One region of the Cellulosimicrobium sp. CpK407 genome, then DNA from elsewhere that is predicted to be linked to it. Evidence: riboswitches for the same ligand, from Rfam matches in the RefSeq annotation. Region 1 holds a riboswitch; the other holds the start of a gene.

What was found. A riboswitch is a leader RNA that binds a small molecule or an ion and turns the genes downstream of it on or off. The one in region 1 is predicted to bind S-adenosylmethionine.
Region 2: another riboswitch for S-adenosylmethionine. It lies ahead of ABWU78_RS08315 (methylenetetrahydrofolate reductase); the one in region 1 lies ahead of ABWU78_RS02565 (aminotransferase class V-fold PLP-dependent enzyme).

Annotation. Positions count from the first base shown of each region.
Region 1 covers NZ_JBGNYC010000003.1:125,494-141,229, forward strand. The annotation lists gene ABWU78_RS02560 (GNAT family N-acetyltransferase) at 1-138, opposite strand, end outside; gene ABWU78_RS02565 (aminotransferase class V-fold PLP-dependent enzyme) at 330-1,766, opposite strand; SAM riboswitch class IV at 1,802-1,917, opposite strand; gene ABWU78_RS02570 (hypothetical protein) at 1,962-2,534, opposite strand; gene ABWU78_RS02575 (rhodanese-like domain-containing protein) at 2,801-3,280, shown strand; gene ABWU78_RS02580 (O-succinylhomoserine sulfhydrylase) at 3,277-4,527, shown strand; gene ABWU78_RS02585 (class I SAM-dependent DNA methyltransferase) at 4,673-5,410, shown strand; gene recC (exodeoxyribonuclease V subunit gamma) at 5,624-9,094, shown strand; gene ABWU78_RS02595 (UvrD-helicase domain-containing protein) at 9,091-12,678, shown strand; gene recD (exodeoxyribonuclease V subunit alpha) at 12,675-14,690, shown strand; gene ABWU78_RS02605 (hypothetical protein) at 14,666-14,788, opposite strand; gene ABWU78_RS02610 (LLM class flavin-dependent oxidoreductase) at 14,861-15,736, shown strand, end outside.
Region 2 covers NZ_JBGNYC010000013.1:76,997-92,732, forward strand. The annotation lists gene ABWU78_RS08275 (family 16 glycoside hydrolase) at 1-1,805, shown strand, start outside; gene ABWU78_RS08280 (MMPL family transporter) at 2,080-4,395, shown strand; gene ABWU78_RS08285 (FBP domain-containing protein) at 4,429-4,935, opposite strand; gene atpC (ATP synthase F1 subunit epsilon) at 5,614-5,928, shown strand; gene ABWU78_RS08295 (VOC family protein) at 5,932-6,330, opposite strand; gene ABWU78_RS08300 (DUF2630 family protein) at 6,423-6,671, shown strand; gene ABWU78_RS08305 (hypothetical protein) at 6,726-6,977, shown strand; gene metE (5-methyltetrahydropteroyltriglutamate--homocysteine S-methyltransferase) at 7,035-9,539, opposite strand; gene ABWU78_RS08315 (methylenetetrahydrofolate reductase) at 9,572-10,567, opposite strand; SAM riboswitch class I at 10,752-10,854, opposite strand; gene ABWU78_RS08320 (hypothetical protein) at 11,251-11,994, shown strand; gene ABWU78_RS08325 (LuxR C-terminal-related transcriptional regulator) at 12,325-14,958, shown strand; gene ABWU78_RS08330 (RNA polymerase sigma factor) at 14,978-15,562, opposite strand; gene ABWU78_RS08335 (hypothetical protein) at 15,681-15,736, shown strand, end outside.

The DNA of each region.
Region 1 (15,736 bases):
CGCGACCCCGAAGGGCATGGGGATGCTCATGCCTGACCACATCGCCTCGTCGACGAGGCCGGCCAGTGTCTCAGCGTGCTCCAGGGCCAACGGCTCCAGGCGGAAGCCGTGCCCCGAGAGGACGACGTCGTGCAGCACAGCGCATATCAGAGCACACGCGGACGACGCCGCCAAGAGGCTCCGGCGACACGGTGGACAACGCTCGTCGACGCTCGGGTGAACAGCTGCCCGAGCGGCCGCGAGAGAGCGACGCCCGTCCGAGGTAGCGACGTCCGGTGCCTCGACGGGGCTGCACGTCGCTCCCTCGGCGGGAGGTCGCTATCTCGTGGTCATGCGGCGGGGCCGCACCCCGCGGCGTCGGCGAGGAAGCCCGCCGCGGCGGTCGCGAAGAGGCCCTCCAGGCCCGAGCCCGCCGGTACCGGGCGCGGGTCGTCGGCGACGGCCCAGCAGCCGTCGACGACCTCGTACCGCGTCGTCGGCCCCTGTTCCACGTACGACCGCACGGCCTCGACGAGGCGGACGACGTCGGCACCCGTCGTCCCGACACCGACCGACGCCCGGATGGCGCCCGCGTCGTACCCGAGGCGCGCGAGCAGCGGGTGGGCGCAGAAGCGACCGTCGCGCACGCCGATGCCGTGCTCGGCGGAGAGGTACGCGGCGACGAGGCCCGGGTCGTGGCCCTCGACGGAGAACGTCACGACGCCGACCGGGTCGACGGCGTCCTCCCAGACCCGCACGACGCGCACGCCCGGGACCGCCTCGACGCCCGCGACGAGCGCGGCGCGCAGGGTCGCCTCGTGGGCGTGGAGGTCGGCCGGGTCGAGCGCCGCGAGCGCGTCGCACGCGGCCGCGAGCGCCGCGGCGCCCACGACGTTCGGCGACCCTGCCTCGTGGCGCGCGGGCGCCGTCTGCCACTGCGTGCCGGTGAGAGCGACCTGCCGCACCGCCCCGCCCCCGGCGAGGTACGGGGTCCCCGCGTCGAGCCAGTCGCGGCGACCCACGAGCGCGCCTGCGCCGAACGGCGCGTACGTCTTGTGTCCGGAGAACGCGACGTAGTCGACCCCGGAGCCCGCGAGGGAGAACCCGCGGTGCGGGACGAGCTGGGCGCCGTCGAGCACGACGCGCGCGCCGGCGTCGTGGGCGGCCCGCACGACGTCCGCGACGGGGAGCGACTCGCCCGTGACGTTCGACGCCCCGGTCACGGCGACCAGCGCGTACGGGAAGCGTGCGAGCTCGGTGCGCAGGCCGGACAGCGTCTCCGCAACGGACGCGCCGCCGGCGAGGACCGTCGCGCCGCCCGTGCGCTGCCACGGCAGGAGGTTCGCGTGGTGCTCGACGTCGAGGACGAGCACGCGCCCGGGCGTCCCGTCCGCGTTCGCCGGGACGCAGCCCGCGAGCAGGTTGAGCGAGTCGGTCGTGTTGCGCGTGACGACCGTGACGTCGTCCTCGCGCGCGCCGACGAACGCGCCGATCGTGCGGCGCGAGGCCTCGTAGAGCGCGGTCGAGACCTGCGACAGGTACCCGGCGCCCCGGTGCACGCTCGCGTAGAGCGGCAGCACCTCGGTCACGCGGTCCGCGACCGAGCGGAGCGCCGGCGCCGACGCCGCCACGTCGAGGTTCGCGTACGGGACGCTCCGGCCGTCGACGAGCGGGACGAGCGTGTCCGCGCCGACGACGGGCAGGAGCGCGGGCGCGCCGGCGACCGCTGCGAGGTCGGGGGCCTCCGAGACCTCGGTCGGACACGAGACGTGGGCGAGAGCAGTCATGACACAGTCCTCCGAGGGCAGTCCGGGGACGGTGATCCCCGCGCTTGCCGCGCGCCGGTCGGCGTACGGCCTGGTCGTCACCCGGGGCACCCCGCCGCGAGAGGAGGGTTGCCGGCCAGCAAACCGGGGTTTCACGCTGGCACTCATGACCTGCGTCCAGGATGTGCGCGCGGGACGGAGCGTGTCAACCGGTGGTCACGGTGTCTCGGATGGCGGGACGCAGTCCATGGGCAGGTCGAGGCGCCACCCGGACTCGTCGACCTCGAACGCGTCGAGCACCGCGCCGGTCCGCGCGTCGAGGACGACGACCGAGTCGGGCGGCCACTCGGCAGGGTCTCCCGGTGGCGTCTGCGGAGGACGCTGGAGCCGTACGCCGTTCGTGTGCGCCTCGACGACCTCACCGGTGCGCGTGCTGACCAGCACGACCTCCGGGTGCGCGTCGGCGTAGGCGTCGCACGCCTCGCCGTCGCCGTCCGAGGTCCACCAGCCCTCGTACCCGCCGACGGTGTGCTCGGCCAGGTCGATCGGCTCCCCCGTGTGCGCGTCACCGTCGAGCGCCTCTCGGGAGGGGAAGGGCGAGACGAGGTCCTCGTCGGGTTCGACCTGGACGACCCGCGGCCGCTCGGTGGGCAGCCCGGGGACCGCGTCCCCGACGACGTGCACCACCGTCTGCGGGGCGTCCTCGCCTCCGGGCGCCGTCCACAGCAGGACGACGCCCGTCCCGACCACGCCGGCCGCCACGGCCGCGCCCACCGCCCGTCGTCGCACGCTGGCCACCGTCTCCCCCCTTTCTCTCCCGGGACCCCCGCCCCGGCGCGCGATCACGCTAGCGCGACCGTCCGACGTCGGGCACCCCCTCCCGGAGGCCGCTCCCCGAGACGGGCGTTCCACGCGTCGGACGGGTGGCGTACGATCCCGAGCAACCATCCGGAGCGGCCGAGTGACGTGGCACGTCGACGCCGCAGCAACCCCCCGGTCCGTCGCGAGGCGGCCGGGCGCAGGGTGCTACTGCCACGATCGATGGAGGAGGACTCATGAGCGACCAGTCCCAGCAGACGTCGGCCGTACCCGACGCGCGACCCGCCGTCGGCTACGCCGGCGACCTCACCCCCCAGCAGGCGTGGGACCTGCTGACGAACGACGAGCGCGCCGTCCTCGTGGACGTCCGCACCGAGGGCGAGTGGCGCACCATCGGCGTTCCCGACGCCACGGACCTCGACCGCGACGTCGTGTTCGACGAGTGGGTGACCCCGGCCGGGCCCAACCCGCGCTTCGTGAACCAGCTCGTCGAGGCGGGTCTCACGCCCGGCGACGAGCGTCCCGTCGTGTTCCTGTGCCGCTCGGGCCAGCGGTCGATCGGCGCCGCGCGCGCGGCCACGGCCGCCGGTCTCGGGCCGTCGTACAACGTGCTCGAGGGCTTCGAGGGCGCCCAGGGGCTCTCGGGCCTGCGCGACGTCGAGGGCTGGAAGGTGCGCGGCCTGCCCACCACGACCTACGACGAGGCCGCCCGGTGAGCGCCGCGCAGCCCGGGAGCGTCCCCGGCGGCTCCGGCCGCAAGCCCCTGCCCGCGAGCGCGCGCCCCGCGACGCTCGCCGTGCGCGGCGGCCACCACCGCACGGAGTTCCAGGAGACCTCCGAGGCGTTGTTCCTCACACAGGGGTACACGTACGACCGCGCCGCCGACGCCGAGGCGGCGTTCAAGGGCGAGCTCGACCGGTTCGTCTACTCGCGCTACGGCAACCCGACGGTGCACGCGTTCGAGGAGCGCCTGCGCCTGCTCGAGGGTGCCGAGGCCTGCTACGCGACGGCGTCCGGCATGTCCGCGGTGTTCACGTCGCTCGCCGCGCTCGTCGGTTCCGGGTCGCGGATCGTCGCGGCACGTGCGCTGTTCGGGTCGAGCATCGTCATCTTCGACGAGATCTTCGCCAAGTGGGGCGTCCGGACGGACTACGTCGACGGGCACGTGCCCTCCCAGTGGGAGGAAGCACTGTCCACGCCCGCGGACGTCGTGTTCTTCGAGACGCCGTCCAACCCCATGCAGGACATCGTCGACGCGCGGCGCGTGAGCGAGCTCGCGCACGCCGCGGGCGCGGTGGTGGTGCTCGACAACGTCTTCGCGACGCCGCTGCTGCAGAAGCCGCTCGAGCTCGGCGCGGACGTTGTCGTGTACTCGGCGACCAAGCACATCGACGGGCAGGGCCGCGTGCTCGGCGGCGCGATCCTCGGGACCGAGGAGTACGTCAACGGGCCCGTGCAGACGTTCCTCCGCAACACGGGGCCGTCGCTCTCGGCCTTCAACGCGTGGGTGCTGCTCAAGGGCCTGGAGACGCTGCCGGTGCGCGTCGCGGCGCAGAACGCGGCGGCCGCGCAGGTCGCCGAGGCGCTCGAGCAGCTCCCCGGGATCGGCCGCGTGCGCTACCCGTTCCTCGCGTCGCACCCGCAGCGCGAGCTCGCGCGGTCGCAGCAGAGCGGCGGCGGCACGGTCGTGACGTTCGACCTCGCCGTCCCCGAGGGCACCGACCCCGAGACGGCGAAGAAGCGCGCGTTCACGTTCCTCGACGCGCTCCAGGTCGTCGACATCTCCAACAACCTCGGCGACGCGAAGTCGCTGATCACGCACCCCGCCACGACGACGCACCGCAAGCTCGGCCCCGAGGGCCGCGCCGCCGTCGGGATCGCGGAGACGACCGTGCGCCTGTCGGTGGGTCTGGAAGACCCGCTCGACGTCATCGAGGACGTGGAGCAGGCGCTCGACGCCTGACGACCCTCGCGCCGACGATGTGGTCGTGGCCCGTCCCGGCGTCGGGACGGGCCACGACAGCATGGTCGGCGGGCAACAGGCGCCTGGTCGGCGCGTGCTCCGGAATGGTGTGGACCGGCCGTGCGGGCCTTCGTAGCGTCGGGGGATGCCCGACGCGATCTTCGACGACCCTCGCCTCGCCGCGCTCTACGACCCGCTCGACCCGGACCGCAGCGACCTCGACGCGTACGTCGCGATCGTCGACGAGCTCGGCGCGCGGCGCGTGCTCGACGTCGGGTGCGGCACCGGGACGTTCGCGTGCCTCCTGGCAGGGCGTGGGATCGAGGTGGTCGGCGTCGACCCGGCGGGCGCGTCGCTCGACGTCGCGCGCACCAAGCCGGGCGCCGACCGCGTGCGCTGGCTGCACGGCGACGCGACGACGCTCCCGCCGCTCCGGGTCGACCTCGCGACGATGACGGCGAACGTCGCGCAGGTGTTCCTCACCGACGACGCGTGGGCCGCGACGCTGCGCGGCGTCCGCTCCGCGCTGGTCCCGGACGGGTGGCTGGTCTTCGAGACGCGCGACCCCGCGCGCCGGGCCTGGGAGGGCTGGGTCCGCGAGGCGACGACCGTACGCGTGGACGTGCCCGACGTCGGGCCGGTCGAGTCGTGGACCGACCTCACCGACGTGTCGCTCCCGTTCGTGTCCTTCCACGACACGACCGTGCTGCCCGACGGCACCGAGCTGCACTCCGACTCGACGCTGCGCTTCCGCGAGCGCGACGAGGTCGAGGCGTCGCTGGTGGCGTGCGGCTTCGAGGTCGTGGACGTCCGCGACGCGCCCGACCGCCCGGGCCGCGAGTGGGTGTTCGTCGCACGGCGCGCTGAGCCGGAGGTCAAGTGACGCACGTCCGAGGGAGCGACGCGCTCCGGCGTGCGCCTCTCGGTCGGGCGTGCGTCAGCCGGCACGTCCGCCCAGGACGGCACCGTCGTTCCCGACGATGTGGACGGCGGTTCGACGGTGTGGGACGCACCTCGTAGATTCCTCGTAGCGCCCGGCCGACCGGCGGGCGCGACGACCGGTCCGCCACCACCGACAGGGGTCCCCTTGCTGCACGTGCACCGCTCCGAGCGTGCCGAGGCGCTCGTGGCGCCGCTCGCCGCCGTGCTCGCCGAGGCGCCGGAGGACCCGTTCACGCCGGACGTCGTGGCCGTCCCGACGCGCGGGGTCGAGCGGTGGCTCGCGCAGCGGCTCTCGCACCACCTGGGCGCGGGCGAGACGTCGGGGATCTGCGCGAACGTGGACTTCCGCGGCCCGCGCCGGCTCGTGGAGCAGGTCGTCGCGGACCTCACCGACCTCGCCCCCGACGACGACCCGTGGCGCCCCGAGCGGCTCGCCTGGTCGGTGCTCGAGGTGCTCGACGCGCACCTCGCCGAGCCGTGGGCGGCACCGCTCGCGCGGTACGTCGGCGACCCGGGCGACGAGGTTCGGCGGGGCCGGCGCCTGACGCTCGCGCGCCGGCTCGCGGACCTGCTCGTCGACTACGCGCGGCAGCGGCCCGAGGTCGTGCTCGCGTGGTCGGCGGCGTCCCCGGTCGCGGAGTCCGGCGACACCCCGGACGACCTCGCCTGGCAGCCCGAGCTCTGGCGCCGCCTGGTCGACCGCGTCCCGGCCACGGACCCCGCACGTCGTGTCGAGGACGCGGTCGCCGCGCTCCGCGCCGACCCCGCGGCCGTCGACCTCCCGCCGCGGCTGTCCGTGTTCGGCCCGACGCGGCTCCCGGAGGACGAGCTGCGCGTGCTGCACGCGCTCGCCGAGCACCGCGACGTCCACCTGTGGCTCGTGCACCCGTCGCCCGCGCTGTGGGAGAAGGTCGCGGCTTACGACGGCGCCCCCGCCACGAGCGACGACCTCACCGAGGACACCGCCCCGGACCACGCAGGCACGCGACGTCGCGCAGACCTGCCCACGCTCGCCCGGCACCCGTTCCTCGCGTCGACCGGCCGTGACGCGGTCGAGCTGCAGCTCCGGCTCGCCGGGGGTGGCGCGGTGCACGAGACCCGGCACGAGGCCGCACCCACCCCGCCGACGCTGCTGGGCGCGTTGCAGCGCGCCCTCCGCACGGACACGCCGGACGGGACCCACGTCGTCGACCCCGCCGACCGGTCGGTGCAGGTGCTCGCGTGCCACGGCCGCGCGCGCCAGGTCGAGGTCCTGCGGGAGACGCTGGTCGGCCTGTTCTCCGCCGACCCGACGCTCCAGGCGCGCGACGTCATCGTGCTGTGCCCGGACGTCGAGACGTTCGCGCCCCTCGTCACGGCGACGTTCGGCGCGGTCCCCGAGCTCGGCGAGGACGCGCACCCCGGCCAGCGCCTGCGGGTCAGCCTCGCCGACCGCGGCGCCGGGACGACGAACCCCGTGCTCGCGCTGCTCGCCACGCTGCTGCGCCTCGCGGACGGCCGCGTCACGGCGTCGGAGGTGCTCGACCTCGCGGCGAGCGCGCCGGTCCGGCGCCGGTTCCGGTTCTCCGACGACGACGTGGACCGCCTGCGCCAGTGGGCCGTCGAGGCGGGTGTGCACTGGGGCGAGGACGGCGCGCGCCGAGCGCGTTTCGACATCAACGAGAGCGTCCGCCAGGGCACCTGGGACGCGGCGCTCGACCGGCTCCTGCTCGGCGCGGCGATGGCGGACGAGGACGCGCGGTTCGTCGGGCCGGCGCTGCCGCTGGACGACGTCGGCTCGACCGACGTGGACCTCGCGGGCCGCCTCGCGGAGCTCGTCGCACGGCTGACGGAGACGCTGCGCGCGCTCGACGGGGTGCACCCGCTGGCGCACTGGCTCGACGCGCTCGACCGCGCGCTCACGCTGCTCGCCGAGGCGCCGCCCACGGAGGGGTGGCAGATCGGCTCCGCGCGCCGCGTGCTGGGCGACGTACGCGCGGCGGGCGCCGCGCACGGCGGGGTCGCGCTGCGGCTCGCGGACGTGCGCGCGCTGCTCGACGACCGTCTCGCGGGGCGCCCGACCCGTGCCGGGTTCCGCACGGGCGCGCTGACCGTGTGCTCGCTCGAGCCGATGCGCTCGGTGCCGCACCGGGTCGTGTGCCTCCTGGGCCTCGACGACGGCGTCTTCCCCCGCACCGCTGCTCCCGCGGGCGACGACCTGCTCGCGCGGCACCCGGAGATCGGCGAGCGCGACGCGCGCAGCGAGGACCGGCAGATCTTCCTCGACGCCGTGGCGGCGGCGGGCGACCACCTCGTCGTCGTGCACACGGGCGCCGACGAGCGCACCGGCGCCGCCCGCCCGCCGGCGGTCCCCGTCGCGGAGCTGCTCGACGCGCTCGACCGCGTGGCGCGGACTCCCGACGGGCGCCCGGCGCGCGAGCACGTCGTCGTGCAGCACCCGCTGCAGACCGTGGACGAGCGCAACTTCATCCCGGGCGCTCTGGGCGTGCCGGGTCCGTTCAGCCACGACGGCGCGGCGTTCGACGGCGCCCGCCAGGCGCGCGAGACGCGTCAGCCGGTCGGGGCGCTGGTGGGCGCGCCGCTCTCGCTGCTGGCCGTGGCCGAGAGCGGCCAGCCGGCCGGCGAGGTCCCGGACGCCGGGGCGGACGCCCGCGCCGACGTCGAGCTCGACGACCTGGTCCGCCTGCTGGAGAACGCGCCGCGCTGGTTCGCGCAGCACACGCTCGACGTCGGGCTCGTGCTGGAGGAGGACGACGTCGAGGACCGCCTCCCGCTCGCGCTCACCGGCCTCGCGGGCTGGGGCGTGGGCGACCGCGTGCTCCGCGCCGCGCTCGCCGGCGTCGACCCGAACCGGGCGATGCAGGCCGAGTGGCGCCGGGGCCAGGTCCCGCCGCGCGAGCTGGGCCGCTCGGCGTTGCAGGAGGTGGTCCGCGCCGTCGGCCCGCTGCGCGTCGCCGCCGTGGAGGCCGCGCGCGAGGCCGACCTCGCCGCGGGCCGCCCGGTGAGCCAGGACGTGCTGAGCTCCGCGGAGACGGTCGACGTCCGCGCCGTGCTGCCCGACGGCCGCACCCTCGTCGGGAGCGTGCCGGGCGTGCACGGGGCGCGGGTCGTGCGCACCGAGTACTCGCGGCTCGGTCCCAAGCACCGGCTGCGCGCCTGGGTCCAGGCGCTCGCGCTCACGGCGAGCGACCCGGGCCGCCCGTGGGACGCCGTCGCGATCGGTCGCTCGTCCCGGGGCCCGGGCGTCGCGTGGTCCACCCTCACCCCGCCGGACCGCGAGACGGCGTCCCGGGTCCTCGCGGACCTCGTGGCGCTGCGCGACGAGGCGGCGCGCGAGCCGTTGCCGCTGCTGCCCGACGCGTCGCTGCGCTACACGGAGGAGCGGCGCACGAGCGACGCGCGCGACGCCCTGATGCGCGCGGGCTGGGCGTGGAACAAGGGCTTCGAGCGCAAGGACCCGTACGTCGTCCTCGCGTGGGGCCAGGACCCGGCCCTCCCCGACGTCGCGGGGCTCGCCACCACGGCCGACCTGGGCCGCTTCCCCGACGACCCGACCCGCCTCGGTGCGCTCGCGCGCCGCGTGTGGGAGCCCCTGCTGGAGAACGAGCTGCGAGGTGCCCGGTGAACGGCGCGACGTCCCGGACCGCGACCGACGGCGCCCCCGCGCACGGGGGCACGGCGGGGACGAGCAGCGCACCCCGGCGCTTCGACCCGTTCGGCGCGCTGCCGAGCGGGACGGTCGTGCTCGAGGCGAGCGCCGGCACGGGCAAGACCCACACGATCGCGACCCTCACGACGCGCTACGTCGCCGAGGGCGTGGCCGCCCTGCCGGAGATCATGCTCGTGACCTTCGGCCGCGCCGCGACCTCGGAGCTGCGCGACCGCGTCCGCGAGCGCCTCGTCGCGACCGAGCGCGCGCTGCGCGGGCCCGCGCCGGCGTCCAGCCGGGACGACCTCGTCGCGTTCCTCGCTGCGGTCGACGACGACGAGCTCGACCGCCGCCGCGAGCGCCTGCGCGTCGCGCTGTCCCAGCTCGACGCCGCGACCATCACCACGACGCACGGCTTCTGCCAGCAGATGCTCACCGCGTTGGGGACGGCGGCCGACGTCGACCTCGCGACGAGCTTCCTGCCCGACGTCGCGGACCTCGTCGAGGAGGTCACCGACGACCTGTACGTGCGGCGGTTCGCCGACGAGCCGGAGCCGATCCTCTCGCCGCGCGACGTGCGCGACGTCGCCCGGGCGGCGGTGAGCGACCACGGGGCGGTGGTCGCGCCGGCGGACGCGGCCGAGGGGTCGGTGGCGGCGGCGCGGTACGAGGTCGCGGTCGCGGCCCGTCGCGAGGTGGAGGCGCGCAAGCGCGCGATGCACCTGCTCGACTACGACGACCTGCTCGTGCTGCTGCGCCGCGCGCTGACCGACCCGGAGCACGGCGCGACCGCGGCGCGACGGGTCCGGTCGCGGTTCCGCGTCGTCATGGTGGACGAGTTCCAGGACACCGACCCCGAGCAGTGGGAGATCCTGCGGACGGCGTTCCACGGGCACCCCGAGGAGTGCCGCACGCTGGTGCTCATCGGCGACCCCAAGCAGGCGATCTACGCGTTCCGCGGCGCGGACGTCGTGACGTACCTGCGCGCCGTCGAGGACGCGACGGACACCGCGACGCTCAGCACGAGCTGGCGCAGCGACGGACCGCTCCTCGCGGGCCTGCACGCGCTGCTGGGCGAGACGGCGCTCGGCGACCCGCGCATCGTCGTGCGCCCGGTCGACGCGGCGCACCCCGAGCCGCGCTTCTCCGGCGGTGCGCCGGTGCGGCTGCGGCAGGTCACGCGGCGTGCCTACCGCCTCGGCGGGTCGTCGGCGCCGTCGGCCCCGGACGCCCGCAGCCTGCTGGCCCGGGACGTCGCGGCGGACGTCGCGGGGCGGCTGGGGACCGCCGACGGCGGCGGCGACCGCGTGCGCGACGACGCCCTCGGCGCGGCGGGCGACGACGGCGTGGGCACCGGCACGGGGCGGTGGCGGCCGCTGGAGCCGCGCGACGTCGCGGTGCTCACCCGGACGAACGCGCAGGCCGAGGCGGTGCGCTCCGCGCTCGTCGCGCTCGGCGTGCCCGCGGTCGTGTCGGGGCCGTCGAGCGTGTTCGGCTCGGCGGCGGCCCAGGACTGGCTCACCCTGCTCGCCGCGCTGGAGCAGCCCGGTCTGCACCGCCGCGCGACGGCGCTCGCCCTCACCCCCTTCGTCGGCTGGGACGCGCAGCGGCTCGCGACCGCCGGCGACGCCGACCACGACGAGCTCGGGGACACCGTCCGGACCTGGGCGCGTCTGCTCGCGGACCGCGGCGTGGCCGCGGTCGCGGAGGTCGCGGCCCGGGGAGGTACGACCGCGCGGGTCATGGCCCGGGTCGACGGCGAGCGCTACCTCACCGACCTGCGCCACGTCACGCAGGCTCTCCACGAGGCCGCCGTCACCGACGGGCTGGGCACGGCCGCCCTCACGGCGTGGCTGCGCGCCCGGATCGCCGAGGTCGGCACCGTCTTCACCGACGAGCGCACCCGGCGCCTCGAGACCGACGCCGCCGCCGTGCAGGTCGTCACCGTCCACGCCGCGAAGGGCCTGGAGTTCGGCGTCGTGTACGTCCCGTTCGGCTGGGAGCGGTTCGAGTCGGACGACCAGGAGCTGTTCGCGTTCCACGACGACCACGGGCAGCGCGTCCTGCACCTGGGCGGTGTCGGCTCCCCCGGGTTCGTGGACGCCAAGGCGCGCTGGCGCGACGAGGAGCTGGGCGAGGACCTGCGCCTGCTGTACGTCGCCCTCACGCGCGCCCGGCACCAGGTCGTCGTGCACTGGACGCCGACCAAGCGCAGCACCGGGTCCGGCCCGCTCACGCGCCTGCTGCTCGCGGACCGGATGCTCGGCGGCGAGCCGGGCCGGCACGCCCGCCCCGACGCGATGCGCGACGACGCCGTCCGGTCCGCGTTCGAGGCGGTCGCCGCGCGCTCGGGCGGGACGGTCGTCGTCGAGCAGGTCGATGCCCGGCCGAAGGGCGAGCGCTGGTCGCCCGGAGCCCGCGCCGGGTCCGACCTCGCCCTCGCCGCCGCGACGCACCTGCCCGACCGCGAGTGGCGGCGCGCGTCGTACTCGGCGCTCACCGCGGCGGCGCACCACGGTCCGGTCGGCGGGATCGAGAGCGAGCCCGAGGACCCGGGTGTCCAGGACGAGCCGGAGGAGACGCCGGACGACGACGGGACGGGCGCTGTGCCGGCCGAGGGGCCGGGCGGAGCGCCCACGACCCGTCCGGGCGCCGACGTCCCCTCGCCCTACGAGGGGCAGCCGGGGGGCACGGCGTTCGGCACGCTGGTGCACGAGATCCTCGAGTACGTCGACACCGCGGCGGACGACCTCGATGCCGAGGTCCGCGCCCGGTGCGCGCAGGCGGCGACGGTCCGCGTGCCCGGGGTGGAGCCCGTGTCGCTCGCGGCGGCGCTGGGCCTGTCGCTGCGCACCCCGCTCGGACCGATCGCGGGCGGGCTCACGCTCGCCGACGTCGACCCGCGCGACCGCCTGCCCGAGCTCGAGTTCGAGCTCCCGCTCGCGGGCGGGGACGAGACCGAGGGCGTCACGCCCTCGACGCTGCGCGACCTCGCCGACGTCCTGCGCGCCCACCTGCCCGCCGACGACGCGTTCGCCCGCTACCCCGACCTGCTCGCCGCGCTGGCCGACGAGGCGGCGGACGGCTCCGGGGCGAGCGGAGCGGCGGGCGGCGGCGTCCCGCTGCGGGGGTACCTCACGGGGTCGATCGACGCGGTGCTGCGGGTTCCCGTCGCGGGGCCGGACGGTCGTCCCGACCCCACGGGCCGCCGGCGCTACCTCGTCGTCGACTACAAGACGAACCGGGTCGGTCCGCCCGGGGTGCCGCTCGCCGTTGGCGACTACCACCCGGACGCGACGCGCGACGCGATGCTCGCCTCGCACTACCCCCTCCAGCTCGTGCTCTACCTCGTCGCGCTGCACCGGTACCTGCGCTGGCGCGTGCGCGACTACGACCCCGACCGCGACCTCGCGGGCGGCGCGTACCTGTTCGTGCGCGGCATGGCCGGCCCCGACACCCCGACCGGTCCCGACGGCGCGCCGTACGGCGTCGTCGCCTGGACGCCCCCGCCGGGGCTCGTCGTCGCCCTGTCCGCCCTGCTCGACGGAGGTCGCGCATGACCACGGCCCCTCTCGGCGCGACGGTGCCCGCCGTGCCCCCGGCCCCTCCGGTGGACGAGGGCGACCCGCGCCTCGCCGTCGGGGTGCGCGCGTGGCTCGCCGCGTTCAACCACGCGCGCGTGGTCTCCGCGGCCGACCTGCGCGTCGCGCTGCGGCTCGGCCACCTCACGGGCGAGCAGGACGACCAGGTGCTGCTCGCGGTCGCGCTCGCCGTGCGCGCGGTGCGCAGCGGGTCGGTGTGCGTGCGCCTCGACGACCTGGGGTCGCTCGAGCTGCCCGAGGACGAGGAGGCGGCGCGCACCGACGCCACGGACCTGCCCTGGCCGGACCGGACCGCGTGGGCGTCAGCGATCGCGCGCAGCCCCCTCGTCGCGGCGGGCGTCGACGGGCCGGCGGACCGTCCCGCGCGCTGGGTGGGCGGCGCCCTGTACCTCGACCGGTACTGGCGCGACGAGCTCGCGGTGCGGCACGACGTCGACGGTCGGCTCGCCGCGGACGACCTGCCCGTGGACCGCGACCGCCTCGACGCCGCCCTCGCCCGCCTCTTTCCCGCGGCGGACGACACCCGGCAGCGCCTCGCCGCCGCGCACGCCGCGACGCGCCGGCTCACGGTGCTCACGGGCGGTCCGGGGACGGGCAAGACGACGACGGTCGCGCGCCTGCTCGCCGTCCTGCACGACGCCGCGCTCCCGACCTCGTCGTCCGCCGGCACCACGTCCGGCGCCGCGCTGCGCGTGGCGCTCGCCGCGCCCACGGGCAAGGCAGCCGCGCGCCTGCAGGAGGCGGTGCGCGAGGTCGTCGCCGGGTTCCCGGACGCCGCCGACCGCGAGCGCGTCGGCGCCCCCGTCGCGACGACGCTGCACCGCCTGCTCGGCTTCCGGCCGGGCAGCAGCACCCGGTTCCGGCACGACGCGCACCACCATCTGCCGCACGACGTGGTGGTCGTCGACGAGACCTCGATGGTCGCCCTGCCGCTCATGGCGCGGCTGCTCGAGGCGCTGCGGCCCGACGCGCGGCTCGTGCTCGTCGGCGACCCCGACCAGCTCGCGTCCGTCGAGGCCGGGGCCGTGCTCGGGGACCTCGTGCACCGGGCGCCGGTCGCCCCGCCCGCGACGGCGGGCGTCGTGGTCGCGACGGCCGACGTCGCGCTCGCCGGCTCCCCGCCGCCCGCCGTCGGCGAGGTGGACGACCGCGCGGTCCTGGGCAACGGCGTCGTGCGGCTGCGCACCGTCCACCGCCAGGACCGCGACTCCGAGATCCTGCCGCTCGCGGCGGCGATCCGGGCCGGGGACGCGGAGGCGACGCTCGCGCTCCTGCGCGCGGGCCACGGGACCGTCCAGTTCCTCGAGACCCCCGACGACGTGCCCGACGAGGCCGTGCTGGCCACCGTCCGCGCGGACGCCGTGGCCGCGGGCACGCTGCTGGTCGAGGCTGCTCGGGCGGGTGATGCGCGGGCCGCGCTCGACGCCCTCGCCCGGCACCGCGTCATGGTCGCGCACCGGCGCGGCCCCGCCGGTCGGGGCCGGTGGGCGGCGCAGGTCGAGGCCTGGGTCGAGGAGGCCACGGGCCACCACGCGACCGACTCCCCGTGGGTCGCGGGCCGGCCGCTGCTGGTCACGACGAACGACGCCGAGGTGGGTCTCTACAACGGCGACACCGGCGTGCTCGTCGCCGAGCCCGGGGGCGTCGGCGTCGTCGCCGTGTTCGGCGACCCGCGTGCGCCGCTGCGCGTGCGGACGCACCGTCTCCCGCCGGTGGAGACCGTGCACGCCATGACGGTCCACCGCGCGCAGGGCAGCCAGTTCGAGCGCGTGACGCTCGTGCTGCCGCCCGCGACGTCGCCGCTGCTCACGCGCGAGCTGCTCTACACGGCGGTGACGCGCGCGCAGTCGTTCGTGCGCGTCGTCGGCTCCGAGGACGCGGTCCGCACGGCGGTCACGAGCCCGGTCCACCGGGCGAGCGGGCTGCGGACGCCGCTTCCGGGCGGTCAGTCCTCCGCGCGCTCCGCCTGATCCCGCTCGCGCAGCTCCTTCAGCCGACCCCACGGCACGAGCACGATCCAGGCGACGGACGCGATCGCGGCGCCCATGATCATCGAGGGGACGTCCATGGCGACCATCCTGACAGACGTGCCGCGGCACTCACGGGGAATGAGGCTCGGGGGTCGCCGGTTGGCACGAGGGTGAGCACCCAGACCCCCCGCCTGTCCGTCCTCGACCTCGTGCCCGTCCGCTCGGGCCAGTCCAGCACCCAGGCGGTGCGGGCGTCGCTCGACCTGGTCCGCCTCGCGGACCGGCTCGGGTACGAGCGCTACTGGTTCGCCGAGCACCACAACATGCCCGCGGTCGCGGCGTCGACGCCGCCCGTCATGATCGCCGCGGCGGCGTCGGTCACCGACCGCATCCGGGTCGGCTCGGGCGGGGTCATGCTCCCCAACCACGCGCCGCTCGTCGTCGCGGAGCAGTTCGCGGCGCTCGAGGCGATCGCCCCCGGCCGTGTCGACCTCGGCATCGGCCGCGCGCCGGGCTCCGACCCCGTCGTCACGCAGCTCCTGCGCATCACCGGCCCGACGGCCGACGTCGACCGGTTCCCGCAGCACGTGACCGACATCCTCGCGCTCATGAGCCCGCAGGGCGCGACCCTGCGCCTCACGAGCGGCCAGGTGTACGACGTGCACGCGACCCCCGCCGCCGACGGCGCACCGACCGTCTGGCTGCTCGGGTCGAGCGACTACTCCGCGCGCCTCGCGGCCGAGCTCGGGCTGCCCTACGTGTTCGCGAACCACTTCTCCGGGCAGGGCGTCGACGAGATCCTCGCGCTCTACCGCGAGGGCTACCGCCCGAGCGAGGCGTTCCCCGAGCCGCGCACGTTCCTCACGCTCAACGCCGTCGTGGCGGAGACGGAGGACGAGGCGCGCGCCCGCGCGCTCCCGCAGGCGCGCATGATGTCGCGGCTGCGCACCGGTCAGCCGCTCACCGCGCTGGAGACCGTGGAGGAGGCTCTGGCGGCGCCCCTCGACGGCGCGGCCGGGCAGATGGTCGAGGACAGCCTGCGCCGC
Region 2 (15,736 bases), on a different contig from region 1:
CGGTCTTCCGCCACACCGCGGGCCTCGAGGTCGGCGTGAACCGCGTCATCTACGGCCCCGACGGCGCGCTCTACGCGGGCGGCACCGGTGAGGGCGGCAACTGGGGCGAGTCCGGCAAGCTCCGGTTCGGCCTCCAGAAGCTCGTCCCCGTCAACGAGGACTCCTTCGACATGAAGGAGATGCGCGTGGTCGAGGGCGGCTTCGAGATCGAGTACACCGACCCGGTCTCCGACGAGGTCGTCGAGAAGCTCGCCGACGCCTACCAGGTCAAGCAGTGGCGCTACGTGCCGACGCAGCAGTACGGCGGCCCGAAGGTCGACGAGGAGCCGCTCTTCGTCACCGACGCCACGGTGTCCGAGGACCGCACGACCGTCACGCTGAAGATCGACGGCCTCAAGCCCGGCCACGTCGTCTACATCCGGTCGCCGCGTCCGTTCGCGTCCGCCGACGGCGCCGAGCTCCTCAGCACCGAGGCCTGGTACACGCTCAACTCGCTCCCCGGCTACGTCGCCCCGGCCGACCGCGGCTGGTACGAGGCGGAGCTCGCGCAGCCGCTCGGCGGGTCGAGCATCGCGTCCGACCACAGCAACTACTCGGGCTCCGGCTTCGCGGCGGGCATGACGAACGTCGGCTCCGGCCGCACGTTCTCCGTGACCGTCCCCGAGGCGGGCACCTACCCGGTGAACGTGCGCTACGCCAACGGCATCCACCCGTACACCGAGCTGCGTGCCAAGAACGTCTCGCTCCACGTGAACGGCCAGGACCTGGGCCAGTGGAACTTCCCCACGACGGGCAGCTGGAAGGACTGGGGCGTGCAGACGCGTGACCTCGAGCTCCAGGCCGGCGCGAACACCATCACGCTCGCGTACGAGACCGGCGACGAGGGCAACATCAACCTCGACGTGCTGTCGATCGGCGAGAACCCGGACATCTGCACCCCGGGTGAGGTCGAGGACGGCTACACGGCCCTCTTCGACGGCACCCTCGCGAGCCTGCAGGAGGGCTGGCGCATGGCCGGTCCGGGTGGCTTCGGCCGCCAGGACGACTGCTCGATCCGCGGTGCGGGTGGCATGGGCCTGCTCTGGTACACCGCCGCGGAGCTCGGCGAGTCGTACTCGCTCAAGCTCGACTGGAAGCTCACGAAGGACGACAACGGCGGCGTGTTCGTCGGGTTCCCGAACCCGGGCGACGACCCGTGGGTGGCCGTCAACAAGGGCTACGAGATCCAGATCGACGCTACGGACGCCCCCGACCGCACCACCGGCGCGGTCTACACGTTCCAGGGTGCCGACGAGGCGGCCCGGGACGCTGCCCTCAAGCCGGTCGGGCAGTGGAACGCGTACGACATCCGGGTCGAGGGAGACCGCATCCGCATCTACCTCAACGACGTGCTCGTCAACGACTTCACGAGCACCGACCCGGCCCGGCTGGTGAACAGCTTCGTCGGCATCCAGAACCACGGCAACGGCGAGATGGTCAGCTACCGGAACATCCGGTTCAACGACCTGACCGACGAGCCCGTCGAGGAGCTCGCGATCTCGACGACGGTCCAGACCCGCTGCATGGCGGGCAAGGTCTACGTCGCGGTCCGTGCCACGAACGACGACACGGTGCCGGCGGACATCACGCTCACGACGCCGTTCGGGACGAAGACGGTGACCGGCGTCCAGCCGGGTGCCTCCGCGTACCAGTCGTTCGCGACGCGCTCGACCTCGGTCGAGGCGGGCACCGCCCAGGTGTCCGCGACGGGCGGCGACCTGACGTTCCAGGCGGACGTCGCCTACGAGGCCGCGACCTGCGGCTGAGCTGAGACCCCGGGGCGGGCGGCGTGAGCCGTCCGCCCCGGGACGGACCGGGCGGGGGCGGCAGCACGAGCCGTCCCCGCCCGTCCCGTCTCACCCCCTTCTCCACCCCGGTGGTCCCGAGGCGCACCCCTCGCACGGGCGGAGCGTGGTCCGACGGCGCTCCCACCCTCGCGTAGGGTGCTGACCTCACCTCACGGTCCGCGCAGGACCCGCACGAGCTCCTGCACCCGACCGGCTCTCTCCGCACGACGTCCCTCGACGAGGAGGACTGCCCATGGCGCTCGGACGCCTCCTGCACCGGACCGGACGGGTCGCCGCGCGTCGCCGCGGCGTCGTCCTCGGGGTCTGGGCGGTCCTCCTCGTCCTCGGCGCGGTGCTCGGCGGCGCCGTCTTCGACAAGACGACCGACGTCGAGCCCGCCCCGCCCGGCAGCCCCTCCGCCCTCGCGGCCGAGCGTCTCGACGAGCTCCAGCCCGAGGACGAGACCGTCGTCGCCGTCCTGTCCGGGCGCGACTACTTCTCCACGGAGCTGATCGCCCAGGCGAGCGACGTGATGCACGGCATCCGCGCGATGCCGGGCGTCGTCGAGCTGTTCGACGCGTACACCGGTGGCGGCCTCATCGCCGACGACGGGCAGGGCTCCCTCGTCATCGTCGAGCTCGACCCCGCGCTGTCCGACGACGACGCGCTGGCCCTCGCGCACCAGGTCGCCGACGCGCTCCACACGATCGACACCCCCGAGGTGCTCGTCGGGGGCGCCCTCCTGGCCGAGGAGGCGTTCGTCGACCAGGCGATCACCGACGCCACTGTGGGCGAGGGCGTGGCGATCGCCGTCCTTCTGGTCGTGCTCGTCGTCGTCCTCGGCGGCCTGCGCGCGGGCCTGGTGCCGCTGCTGTCCGCGCTCGCCGCCATCGCGGTCGCGCTGCTCGTGCTCAGCGGCCTGCTGGGGATCGTGCCCGTCAACGAGTTCGCGGTGAACGTCGTGACGCTGCTCGGCCTCGGGCTCACGGTCGACTACTCCTTGCTCGTCCTGGCGCGCTTCCGCGAGGAGCGCGCCGAGAACCCGGGCCTCCCGCTCGACGAGCTCGTCGGGCGCACGCTCGCGACCGCCGGGCGCGCCGTCCTCGCGTCCGGGCTCGCCGTCGCGATCGCCCTCACCGGCCTGCTCCTGCTCGGCGACTCGCTGCTCTCCGGCATGGCCGTCGGCGGCGCCGTCGTCGTGCTCGTCGCGACCGCCGCCGGGCTCACGCTCGTGCCCGCGCTCGTCGCGACGTGGCACCGCGCCATCCCTGCCCCGGGCGCCCGCACCTGGTCCCACCCGTGGACCGGGCGCGGCGGGGCCGGCACGCTCGGCCGCCTCGCGCGCACCGCCCAGCGGCACGCCGTGCTCGTCACGCTCGGCGCGACGGCCCTCCTCCTCGCGCTCGCCGCGCCGCTCGGCTCGATGACGCTCGGCAGCTCCGAGGTCCACTCCCTGCCCGCCGACGCCGAGGCGCGCCTCGCCGCCGACGCGTCCACCGCGCGCTTCGCCGACCTCGGCGTCACCCCGATCACCGTGCTCGTCGAGGCACCCCGCGGCGACGAGGCCGCCTCCGCCTACCTCGACCGCGTCGCGGCCCTGCCGGGCGTCGAGGACGCGATGCAGGACACCGACTACCCGCCCGAGGTCCTCGTCGTCGACGTCACGCCCGACGTCGGCGAGGGCGGCGACGCGACCGCCGCCGCGGCCCAGGACCTGCTGCGCGCGATCCGCGCGATCGACACGGGCGACCTCGACGTGCACGTCGCCGGGCCGGCCGCCGAGGTCGTCGACACCCAGGAGCACCTCGCGCAGCGCCTCCCGCTCGCCGCGGGTGTCGTCGTGCTCGCGACGTTCGTGCTCCTCTTCCTGCTCACCGGCTCGCTCGTCGTGCCGCTCAAGGCGCTCGTGATGAACCTGCTCACGCTCGCCGCGACCCTCGGCGTGCTCGTCTCGGTGTTCCAGCACGGCGTCGGCGCCTCGCTGCTCGGGTTCGAGCCGTGGGGCGCGCTCGACGTCACGACGCCGTTGCTCATCGGCATGCTCGTGTTCGGCCTGTCCACCGACTACGAGGTGTTCCTCCTTGCGCGCACGTCCGAGGAGTGGCGCGCCCGCACGCCCGGGGAGGACCTGCGCGCCGCGAACGACCGGGCCGTGCTCCGCGGCATCACCGCGACCGGCCCGGTCGTCACGACGGCCGCCGTCGCCATCGGCATCGTGTTCCTCGGCTTCGCGGCCGGCGAGCTCGTCGCGATGAAGGAGGTCGGCGTGGGCATGGCCGTCGCCGTGCTGCTCGACGTGACCGTCGTGCGCGGCCTCCTCCTCCCCGCGACGATGACGCTCCTCGGGCGATGGAACTGGTGGCCGGGCAGTGGCGGGCGCTCCGACGCCGCGGGGCTGGCTTCCGCCGAGACCTCCGCGGGGGCGGGGCGGGTCTACCATCCGCCCGCTCGTTCCTCGCGGGCTCCCGCCAGACCCGCCACGACCCGCCCCACCCCCGCTCCGGCCTCGGCTCCCGACTCGGCGTCACCGACTCCCGGTGAGGGAAACAACTCGGGGCTTCCGAGGTAGAGCCCGTGTCCGCCGAGGGAGAGCCGTGGTGCGTCAGGCGTCGCGCATGACCTCGGTGACGAAGCGGGCGGAGCGCTCGCGGAGGCCGTCGACGCGGAGCTCGACGAACAGCTCGCGCATCGACTCGTCGTCGCCGATCTCGGTGCGGGTCGGGGTGCGGCGCACGTTCTGCGAGCACAGGAAGTGGGTGCAGATGAGGGTGCCGACGGTGTTGCCGCGGCGCCCGGCGGCGCCGGCGCGCCGCGCGACGTAGAGGCTCACGTCGTCCGTGACGACGACGTCCTCGCACCACGCGCAGACGGCGCGCTTGCGCATGCCGCCCGTCTTGGCGTCGGTGGAGCGCAGCAGGACGCCGCGCGGCTCGCCGTCGACCTCGACGACGGCGTACGCGAGCAGCGGCGCCTTGCGGTCGCGCCACCCGAGGTAGTCGAGGCGGTCCCAGTCGAGCGTGTCGAGCTCGGGGAGGGTCGCCTGCGCGGCCTCGCGCTTGGAGGCGTTGACGAACGACGCGCGGATCTGCTTCTCGGTCAGGGGGTTCATGGCTTCAGGCTTCCGTGTCGGTACGGTCCCACCCTGCCCGACGGCGTGGCGCGGCGCAGACGGTCGGCTCACGACGACGCAGGGTCGCCGGGGCGCACGACGGCGCCGCTCGCTCGGGGCGGGGCGGGGATGACGGCATGCCCGCGACCGTCGTCGCCGAGACCTGCTCAGTGCTGGGTACTTGTCGTCGAGAACACGTGATGGCGACAGCTTCCCCGCACTGAACGGGGCGGGGCGCCGGGTCGGCGTCCGGCCGAGAGGCTCAGCGGGTGACGGTGCGGGAGGGGAGTGTGCCCGAGCAGGCCGCCATGGCCACCTCGCAGCCTGCGGTGCTGTGCATCCGCGTCTCCTCGTCCCGTGCGGTGCGCCCGTCCGGCGCGACCTGTTCCGTGGCCGTGCCCGACCGGCACGACGAACGGCTGCCCTCGGCAACCGTCACCCTCGATGGTGCGCCTCGCACACCACCGCCGTCAACGTGATTCCCCTCGCACGTCGAGGCGGGTCGCTGAACCCGGGGTTCCTCCTCAGGATGCGCTCCGCGTCGGGAGCGACCCCGGGTTCGGCGATGTCGCGGCCGGTGACCTCCGGCGCCCGGAGAGGGACGAAAGACGACGCGGCGGGACGCCCGCGGGCGCGAGACTCGGAGGCTCCGCCACCCGTCGTCGAGGAGGATCCTCCGTGCCCGTCGCGCCGTCACCGTCCGAGACCGCCGCACCCGTGGGGGAGCGCCTGGTGTCCGTCGAGGTGGTGGTGCCGTCCGGGGTGTTCTGGTCGGGCCCGGCGCGCAGCGTCACGGTGCCGTCGGCGTCGGGCACGCTGGGGATCCTCGCGCGGCACCAGCCCGTCGCGGCGACCCTCACGGCGGGGCGCGTGCGGCTGCGGACCCCGGACCGTCCGACGGCGGAGCTGCGCATCGGCGGCGGCTTCCTCGTGGTCGACGACGACGAGGTGACGATCCTCGCCGACGACGCGACGTGGGTGCAGGCCCGGTAGCCCCTAGGCGGGGTCGGCCGCCGGACCGAGCTGCACGACGACGATCCGGTGCCCGTCCGGGTCGTGGACGTGCGCGAACCGGTCCCCGGACTCGGCGTCGGAGTCCGGCCCGACGAACGGCTCGACGCCCGCGGCGGCGAGCCGCGCGAGGGTCGCGTCGAGGTCGTCGACGTAGAGGACGAGGTTCGGCAGCCCGTGGCGCACGAGGGGTGCGCCGCCGTCGGGGAGCGGGACGAGCCACAGCCCGGGCTCGTCGACGCGGCCGGGTCCGACGTGCAGCAGCGGGAACCCGTCGGTCTCGCCGCGGAACAGCGTGCCGAACCCGAACCCGTCCGCCCAGAACGCGGCGCTCGCGTCGAGGTCGTGGCAGAGCAGGACCGTGCGGCCGATCGTCGTCGTCATGGCGGCGAGCCTAGGCCGTGCCGCCGACACCGCGCCCGCCCGGCGCCCGCCCTCACGGGCGCGCGTGCGCCGTCGGGCATACCGTGGACCGCATGGCGACCGACGGCGGCATCCGCAGGACGATCAGCGACCTCGTCGCGCAGGAGCGCGAGCTCCGCGAGCAGCTCGCGCACGGCGAGATCACCGGCGGGCAGGAGCACGAGCGACTGCGTGCGATCGAGGTCGAGCTCGACCAGTGCTGGGACCTGCTGCGCCAGCGCGACGCGGCCCGCGAGTTCGGGAGCGACCCGGATGCGGCGACCGTGCGCGACCCCGGTACGGTGGAGAACTACCTGGACTGATCGTCGCCGACGACGACGCCCGGGCCCACGCACCGACCTCAGAAGGAGAACGCCATGACCACGACCAGCGAGCAGGCGGCCGACAGCCCCCTCCCCACCGGGACGGAAGGCCGCGACATCCCCGGGCACGCGGGCGCGCTGGCGCGGTTCGTCGTCTCGTTCGCGCTGTTCGTCGGGGGCCTGGTCCTCATGGGGTCGGGCATGTCCGGCGTCGACGGCGGCGTGTGGCTCTTCGTCGGCGGGCTCCTCGCCGCGACGCTCGCGTTCGCCCTCCCGATGGCGGGGACGGGCACGACCGAGCGCTGACCGACACGACGCGGAGGCCGGGTCCCGACGGGACCCGGCCTCCGGCGTGTGCGGGGATCAGCCGAGCGTGGCGCGGACCGCCTTCGCCGCGGCGACCAGGTGCTCGAGGGACGGCACGGTCTCCTCGTAGCGGCGGGTCTTGAGGCCGCAGTCCGGGTTGACCCACACGACCGTCGGGTCGATCGACTTCACGGCGAGCTCCAGCAGCTCCGTGACCTCCTCCGTGGAGGGCACGCGCGGGCTGTGGATGTCGTAGACGCCCGGCCCGATGCCGCGGGAGTACCCGGCGTCGCGCAGCTCCGGCACGATCTCCATGCGGGAGCGCGCCGCCTCGACCGACGTCACGTCCGCGTCGAGGCCGTCGATCGCGCCGATGACCTCGCCGAACTCCGAGTAGCACAGGTGCGTGTGGATCTGCGTCGCGGCCTCGACGCCCGACGTCGCGAGCCGGAACGACCCGACGGACCAGTCGAGGTACGCCGGCTGGTCCGCGCGGCGCAGCGGCAGGAGCTCGCGCAGCGCGGGCTCGTCGACCTGCACGATCCCGATGCCCGCGGCCTCGAGGTCGGCGATCTCGTCGCGCAGCGCGAGGCCCACCTGGTTCGCGGTGTCGCCGAGCGGCTGGTCGTCGCGCACGAACGACCACGCGAGGATCGTCACCGGTCCGGTGAGCATGCCCTTGACGGGCTTCTCGGTGAGCGACGCCGTGTACGCGGACCACTCGACCGTGATCGGCGCGGGCCGCGTGACGTCGCCCCACAGGATCGGCGGGCGGACGCACCGCGACCCGTACGACTGGACCCAGCCGTTCGCCGTGACGGCGAACCCGTCGAGGTGCTCCGCGAAGTACTGCACCATGTCGTTGCGCTCGGGCTCGCCGTGCACGAGGACGTCGAGGCCCAGCTCCTCCTGGAGCGCGACCACGCGCGCGATCTCCTCGCGCATCGCGGCCGTGTAGTCCGCGTCCGAGAGCTCGCCCTTCGTCCACAGCGCGCGGGCGCGGCGGATCTCCGGCGTCTGCGGGAACGAGCCGATCGTGGTCGTCGGCAGCGGCGGCAGGTTCAGACGCTCCTGCTGCGCGGCCGCGCGCTCGGCGTAGTCACCGCGCGCGAAGTCCGAGTCCGTCAGCGCGGCGGCGCGCTCGCGCACCGCGGGCACGACGACGCCGCTCGCCGCGGCTCGCGAGGCCACCGCCGCGCGGGACGCCTCGATCTCGGCGGCGACGGCGTCGCGACCCTCCGTGAGCGCGCGGGCGAGCGTCGCGACCTCGCCGACCTTCTGGTCCGCGAACGCGAGCCAGTCGCGCAGGCGCGGGTCGAGCGTGGTGCCCGACGCGGTCCCCGCCTCGGCGAACACCTCGTCCTCCACGTCGTGCGGCACGTGCAGCAGCGACGTCGACGTCCCGACGGCGACCGCACCGGCGCCCAGCGTCTGGAGCGCGTCGACGACGTCGAGCTTCGCCGCGAGGTCCGCGCGCCACACGTTGTGCCCGTCGATCACGCCCGCGACGAGCGTCTTCCCGGCGAGGCCGGGGACGCCGCCGTCGGCCGCCGTCGGGACGGCGCCCTTGACGAGGTCGATCGCGATCGCCTCCACGTCGGTGCCCGCGAGGAGCGCGAGCCCGTCCCGCGCGTCGCCGCCGTCGTCCTCGGCACCGGCCTGCAGCCCCCCGAACGGCGCGGCGACGAGGATCGCGGGCCGCGCCCCCTGCGCCGAGCCCGGGATCTCTCCCGAGCCGGAGGACTCCGTGGGGAGCGACCCCGGGTTCGGCACGGGGCGGAGGTCCGTCGCGAGGGTGCGGTAGGCCGACTCCACCGCTGCCGCGAGCTCCGTGAACGGCACGTCGACCGAGTCGGTGACGAGGATCGGCTCGTCGAGCTGGACCCACGGTGCGCCCGCGGCGGCGAGCGCGCGCAGCAGGTCGGCGTAGGCGGCGACGACGTCGTCGAGGCGGTCGAGCGGGCGGAAGCCTGCGGCCGACGACGCAGCGTCGTCGGCGGCCTTGGACAGCGCGAGGAACGTCACCGGCCCGACGACGACGGGTCGCGTCACGACGCCCGCCTCCTTGGCCTCGACGAACTCGCGCACGATGCGGTCGTCCACGAACCGGATCGCGGTGTCCGGGCCGATCTCGGGCACGAGGTAGTGGTAGTTCGTGTCGAACCACTTGGTCATCTCGAGCGGGGCGTCGTCGCCCTGGCCGCGCGCCACGGTGAAGTAGCCCGCGAGGTCAAGGCGGCCCGCGTCGTCGGTGAGCGACGCGAACCGCGACGGGATCGCCCCGAGCGAGGCGGCGACGTCGAGCACCTGGTCGTAGTAGGAGAACGACCCGGGGACGGACGCGTCGTCGGCGCCGAGGCCGAGCTCGACGAGCCGGCGCACGGTCGCGAGGCGCAGCTCGCGGGCCGTGGCCTCGAGCTCGTCGGCCGACGTCTTGCCGGCCCAGAAGGCCTCGACGGCCTTCTTGAGCTCGCGGCGGCGCCCGATGCGGGGGTAGCCGAGCACGGTGCCGGCGGGGAATCCGGCCTGAATCTGGGTAGGGGAGGGTACGGAAGTGGCCATGATCGAAACCTCTTGCTGGTCCGGAGGACCGGTCAGACGGGCGTGCCGTGCGTGGCGGCGCTCGTCGGGGGCAGGGAGGTGCCGGTGACCCACGGCCCGCTGGCCAGGTCCGGGACGAGCGGGGCGGCGGCAGCGCTGGCGCTGCCCCCGGTCCCGCGCGACCCGCCGCCGAGGTGGACACCCTCGAGCAGGTCAAGAGCGGCGCGGTGCTTGTTGAACGTGTACACGTGCAGACCGGGCGCGCCCGCGTCGAGGACGCGCTGCGCGAGGTCGACCGAGTACGCGATCCCGTAGGCGTGCTGCGCCTCCGGGTCGGGCAGGGCGTCGAGCGCGTCCAGCAGGTGCTGGGGCGCGCGCACGCCCGTGAGCTCCTCGACGCGGCGGAGCCGTGCAGGCTCCGTCGTGGGCAACAGCCCGGCGAGGATGGGGATCGTCACGCCGGCCGCGCGGGCCTCGGCGACGAAGTCGGTGTACGACGACGCGTCGTAGAAGAGCTGCGTGATCGCGAAGCTCGCGCCGGCCTGCTGCTTCTGGAACAGGCGGCGCACCTCCTGCGTGCGCGTCGTGCCGGCGGCGGGGTTGCCGTCGCAGAACGTCGCGACGGCGATCGTCAGCGGCCGGGCCGCGCCGCGCAGCGCCGCGGCCGGGTCGGCCGCGCACCGCGACGCCTCGACCTCGCGCAGGAGCGCGACGAGCTCGGTCGACGACCGGACGCCGTCGGGCGCGGGCTGCCAGTCAGGCTGGTCGCGCGGCGGGTCGCCCCGCAGCGCGAGGAAGCTCCGCACGCCCTCGTCGAGGAAGTCGGAGATGACCTCCTCGACGTCCTCGCGCGACGCCCCGACGCACGTGAGGTGCGCGATCGGCAGCACGGGCGTGCCCTGGAGCAGGCGGCCGACGACCTGGCGAGCCGTCGCGCGGTCGGTGCCCGCCGCGCCGTACGTCACGGACACGAAGTCGGGGTGCGTCGCGACGAGACGGCGTGCCGTCTCCCAGAACTTGGGCGCCGCGTCCGGGCGCCGCGGGGGCATGAGCTCGAACGAGACCGTGGGACGTGCCGCCCCGCCGTGCGCCTGCCCGACGGCGTCCGCGACGCTCACGACGTCGCCTCGCCGGGGCGCGCCACGGCACGCGGCGCCGGGACACGGAAGGGCGCGACCGCCGTCGGGCACGTGCCCGGACGGTGCGCGAAGGATGCCTCTGAGGTCATGCGTCACTCCATCGACCCTGGCGTTAGCACCTTTGTCCTCGGGAGGCTTCCGTCGGCGGGTTGCTGCGGTGTCGTCGAGCCAGGACTCTCGACCGCTCTGGATGGTTGCCACGATCCTACGGGCCATCCGGCATACGGTCGAGGGTGCCCGTCACGTGAGACGGGATGGCGTTGCCCGGGGGTGCCGTGACGTTCGGGGACGTGGGCCGGTGTCCGCGTCCCTGGACGGCGAGAACACGGTGTGAGTGCGATCGCAACAGGGTGACCCCGGGGGTGACCGCGGGTGAAGGATGCTGTGAGTGGTATCACGGGTGGGGCCGCCAAGCATGCTCTCGCCTGCGACGATGCGCGCCGTGGCTCTCAGGAGCGCTCAACTGAACGGTCGTTCAGGTCTACCGTCGAAAGGCGTGGTCGACCCGCTCTGACATGCGATCTGCCCGGCCCCTCTTGGCGGAGTACGAACCGGGCAGATCTCTCCCTCTCAAGGAAGGACCTCACTGTCCCATGCGTATCGCATCGGGGGCAATGCTCGGCGCTGCCCTCATCCTCAGCCTGTCCGCGGCACCCGCGCTCGCTGGCGGGTCCGACTCGCCCACGCCCTACCGCGTGGCCCCGGAAGGGCTCTATCTCCCCGCGGGTGACGCGTTCCCGGACGGTGGCCACGTGAACGTCCGCTACACGGTCGAGGGCGCCGAGCGGTCGGTCGGCATCCACTTCGAGACGCTCAACGACCAGCCGTCGGGCCGGTTCGTCGGCTCGAGCTTCCTCCCGTGGTCGGCGCTCGTCCACTCGGACGACTACTGCATCACGTGGGTCCAGGTCGCCCACTACGACGAGCACTTCGGTGAAGGCGGCCAGGATCCCGTCTGCTCGAGCGTGCCGTCGGACCCGGTTGAGCCGTCAGACCCGGTTGAGCCGTCGGATCCGGTCGAGCCGTCAGACCCGGCCGAGCCGACAGACCCGGCCGAGCCGACAGACCCGGCCGAACCGACAGGTCCGGCCGAGCCCACGCACCCGGCGGACCCGAGCGATCCGGCGGAGCCTGTCGTGCCGTCGCAGCCCGTCGACATGGTCGTGGCCGAGCCGACCACGGACGCCATACCTGGTGCGGCGCAGCCCGCGGAGAAGGGAGAGCTGGCGGCGACGGGGCTTGAGACGGTGCCGGTCGCGGCGGCGTCCGGTGCGCTGCTCCTGGCCGGTGTCCTGCTCGTTGCCGGGCGCCGCCTCGTGCGCCTCCGCGAGGGCTGAGCGGGAGCCGGTTCCCGTGAGGTCGGGCCGTCGCTCCGTCCTGTGGTCACCCTCAGGATCACCCTCCGTACCTCCTGACTTCGCCGGTCCGTGAGGTTGTATCGGGGCAGACGTAGGGCGCGCGGTAACCGTGTCGCCCTGCGTCCTTGTGCCGGGCGCATGACGGATCACCCGTCGTGACTCCGGCCGACCGACGTCTGTCAGAGGTATGGAGCGGTGGCGGAGGCGAGAGACGGCGGACGACAGCGAGAGCAGGGTTCACCCTCGATCAGCGGGTGGCAGCAGGTGCTGACCGGTCGGGAAGAGGCGGGCGGCGCGGGACGGGCCGAGGTGGAAGCGGCGCTTCGCGGTCTGCTCCCGCGTCTGGCGACGACCTCTGCGGCGATCGAGCGTCCGCTCCTTGACGACACGCTCACGAGCACCACCCGTCACGTCCTGGTCCGCGCCGCGCGCGGCTTCGGGAAGACCGTGTCGGTCGCACGGTGGTCGCGGGCCGCGCTCGCCGAGGGCCAGGTGATCGTCTGGCTCTCGGCGTCCGCGAGCGACCCGGCGCGGCGGTGCATCGGTGCCGGAGAGCTCGCGGACCGCGTTCTCGACCAGGTGCGGTACGTGCTCCGGCCCACGGGGTCCACCGATCTCGACGGCGCGGGACCCGGGCGCCTCGGGGCGCTGCTCCGCGCTCTGGGCCCGGTGACCGTCGTCGTCGACGACGTCCGTGCAGGCCATGCAGGCCTCATCGACGCGGCCTGCGCGGCGGCGGTCGCTCTCGGGGCACGGGCGGTCGTGCTGAGCACCGTCGGTCCCACGCCCGTCCGGCGGGGCACAGGCATGGTCGAGGTCGGCATGGCTGCGCTCGCATGGAGCGCGCAGGACACGGTGCGCTTCGCCCGGGTGCGAGGGATCGAGATCACCGAGGAGGTGGCGGGGCTCGTCACCGACGGACTTGGCGGCTACCCGGCGTCGATCGTCACCGCGGTGGCCGACCTGGGTTCGGGCGGTTCGGGAGGAGTCGATCTCCACGACGCGGTCCCCGCCGTCGTCCGTCGAGAGACGACGCGAGCTCTGGGGTCGTTCGTGCCTCCGGAGATCATGCCCTTCCTCCTCGACACCTGCGTCGAGCGTCGTCTCCAGGTGGACGAGCTCGACGACCTGACGGCGGTGCCGGACGCGCGCTCGACGGCTCGGCGACTCGTCGAGGGGGGGATCCTCTACCGTCATGTGGGCGCTGACGCGGGCGTGCTCGAGTACGAGCCCAGGATGCGGCAGAGCCTGCTCTCGCACCTGCGCTATCTGGATCCGGCCGGCTACGTGCGCCGCTTCCAGCAGCGTGTGGACGCTCACGTCGCCCGGGGGGCCACGTGGGCGGCCCTCTCGCGGGCGCTCGACTCCAGAGAGCCCGGAGTCGTGGACCGCGCGCTGGTCGCGACCTGGCCCGACCTGCTCGCCGTCAGCTCCGGGCCGGGCTTCGACGAGCTGTGGCGCAGCGCCGTCGAACGATGTCCGGAGAGCATCCCGGGCCGACTCCGCATCCTGCGCGCGGCGATACGACCCACGATCGGCCGCATCGAGTCGCTCGACGAGCACGACGAGCCTCTTGCCGAGGCCGTCGCGCCGACGACCGCATCGCCTGAAGCGCGGGCGTTGGACGCCTTCTGTCGGGTCGCACTCCTGCGCCGCGCCGGCCTGTACGACAAGTCCTTGCAGGCGGCACAGGGTGCGCTCGACGGTCTCGGTGCCGACCGCGGCGCGCCGCGGTCGATCGGCGCGGCAGTGCTGCTCGAGCTGCAGGCGTCGATGAGCGCGCTCTGCGCAGGTCTGGTCCGGGTCGCGGCAGCGTTCGCCGACTCGGCCTCGCAGCGGGCCACACGCTCGGGTGCGCTCTCCGTCGCTGCCGTGGCGTGCGAGCTGGCGGCGGTCGCGGAGGCGTGTGGTGGTGATCTCGTGGCCGCGGACGAGTGGGTGCGCGAGTCGCGGTCCTTGCCGGCCCCGCCCGCCTGGTGGCGCGGGTGCGGGGGGGACGTCCCGTCGGTCGTCGCAGCGCTGGTCCACCTGGAGGGTCGCCGTATCGACGAGGCCAAGGCGTCGCTCGGGAGGAGCATCGAGAGGCCGGGCGGTGACCTCTGGTTCGTGCGGAGGCATGTGATGGCGGTGATGGCCGAGCTCAGCGGTACTCCGGATCTCGCGCTCGACGTCCTGGTGGCGGATGCCGCGAGGAGAGGCATGGCGGTCGAGCCCGACGCGAGCGAGCGGCGCGCACCTTTCCTGGTCGTGCAGGACGTCGCTCGCTTGCACCTGGTGGCGGGTCGCGGTGCAGCCGCCATCCGCGTCGCCGACACCCTCCCGCGGTCCGCGCCGGTCCGAGACGTCGTCAACGCCCATGCGCTCGTGGCGAGCGGGAGCCTGGTCGAGGCGTTCCGTCGCGTCGCGAGGCTCGGCGAGAGGGCCCGGCTGACGACGGGGGCTCGCATCGAGGGCCTCGCCGTCACGGCCAGCGCACTCGTGGCGCTGGGAGAGAAGGACCAGGCCCGCGCGGAGATGCGGCGGGCGTGGGGCCTTGCGCGCCGGGCGAACGCGCTGCTCGAGCTCCGGTGGGCCTCTCCTGAGGCGATGGACCTCCTGCTCGCGGACGTCGACGGTGCGGAGCGTGCCGAGCTGGAGCCGGTGGCGGAGCTTGGGCGGCGGGCCTCGCCCGAGGGCGGGACGGTCCTGCTGCCCGAGCGTCAGCTCCTCGTGCTCCAGCTCGTCGTCGACGGGCTGAGCGGCCCCGAGATCGCCCGCAGGCTCTACGTCTCGCACAACACGGTGAAGACTCAGATCCGCGAGATCTACCGTCGCCTGGGCACCCACACGCGTGCGGAGACGGTGATGCGCGCGAAGCAGCTCGGTCTCGTCGCGGCGAGCCGGGGAGCGGTCCGGCGCGGCGTGAACGCGGCCTCGGCGGCAGGTACGAAGCAACATCGATGACGGCGCCGGTCGGCCCCGGCTAGGGCTCCGTCGTCACCTGCCCGTGGTGGCGCAGATAGGCGTGTCGGAGGCGTTGCCGCGCCCGCCGCGCGAGGGACGACACGGCGTTGGGGCTGATCCCGAGCACGTCGGCCAACTCTGCGGGCGAAGCGCCCAGGACCTCGATGTGCCAGAGCACCTTCTGCCATCGTGCCGGGAGAGCGGCGAACGCGTCGAGGACGCGATGTCGCTCGATCTCGTCCAAGAGAACGTCTGGATCGTGGTGGGTCCCGTCGAGCCGGTGCAGGTCCGTCGCCCGGACGCGGTCCTGGGACCGCAGCGTGGACCACGCGACGCGTCTCACGATCGTCAGGAGGTAGGCCCGCACGTGCCGTGACGGACCGCGTCCGGCGCGGATCACACCCAGGAGGGCCGTGAAGGACTCGGCGACCACGTCGTCGGCCCAGGACGGGCCGACGAGCGCCCTGGCCACGACCAGTGCGTACGGTCGGTGAGAGCGGTAGAGCGCAGCGAACGCGTCGTCGTCGCCCTCGCGCAGCCTGGCCACGAGCTGCTCGTCCGAGAGGGGCGCCGTGAGCGAGGGCGACCCGGTGTCGAGGGTCACCTGTTCAGGGAAACGCGCGAGCGTGGCCTGCGCGCGGCAGGAGAGGGTGATTCGGCGGGCGAGCGACGTGTCGGTCCCGGTCCGTCATGAGACGGGTCCGCGGACGTCCTTCTCCACGATGACCACGACCGGGGCAGGCGCGCCGCTCGACGAGCTGTGCGAGAGGTGGCGCGC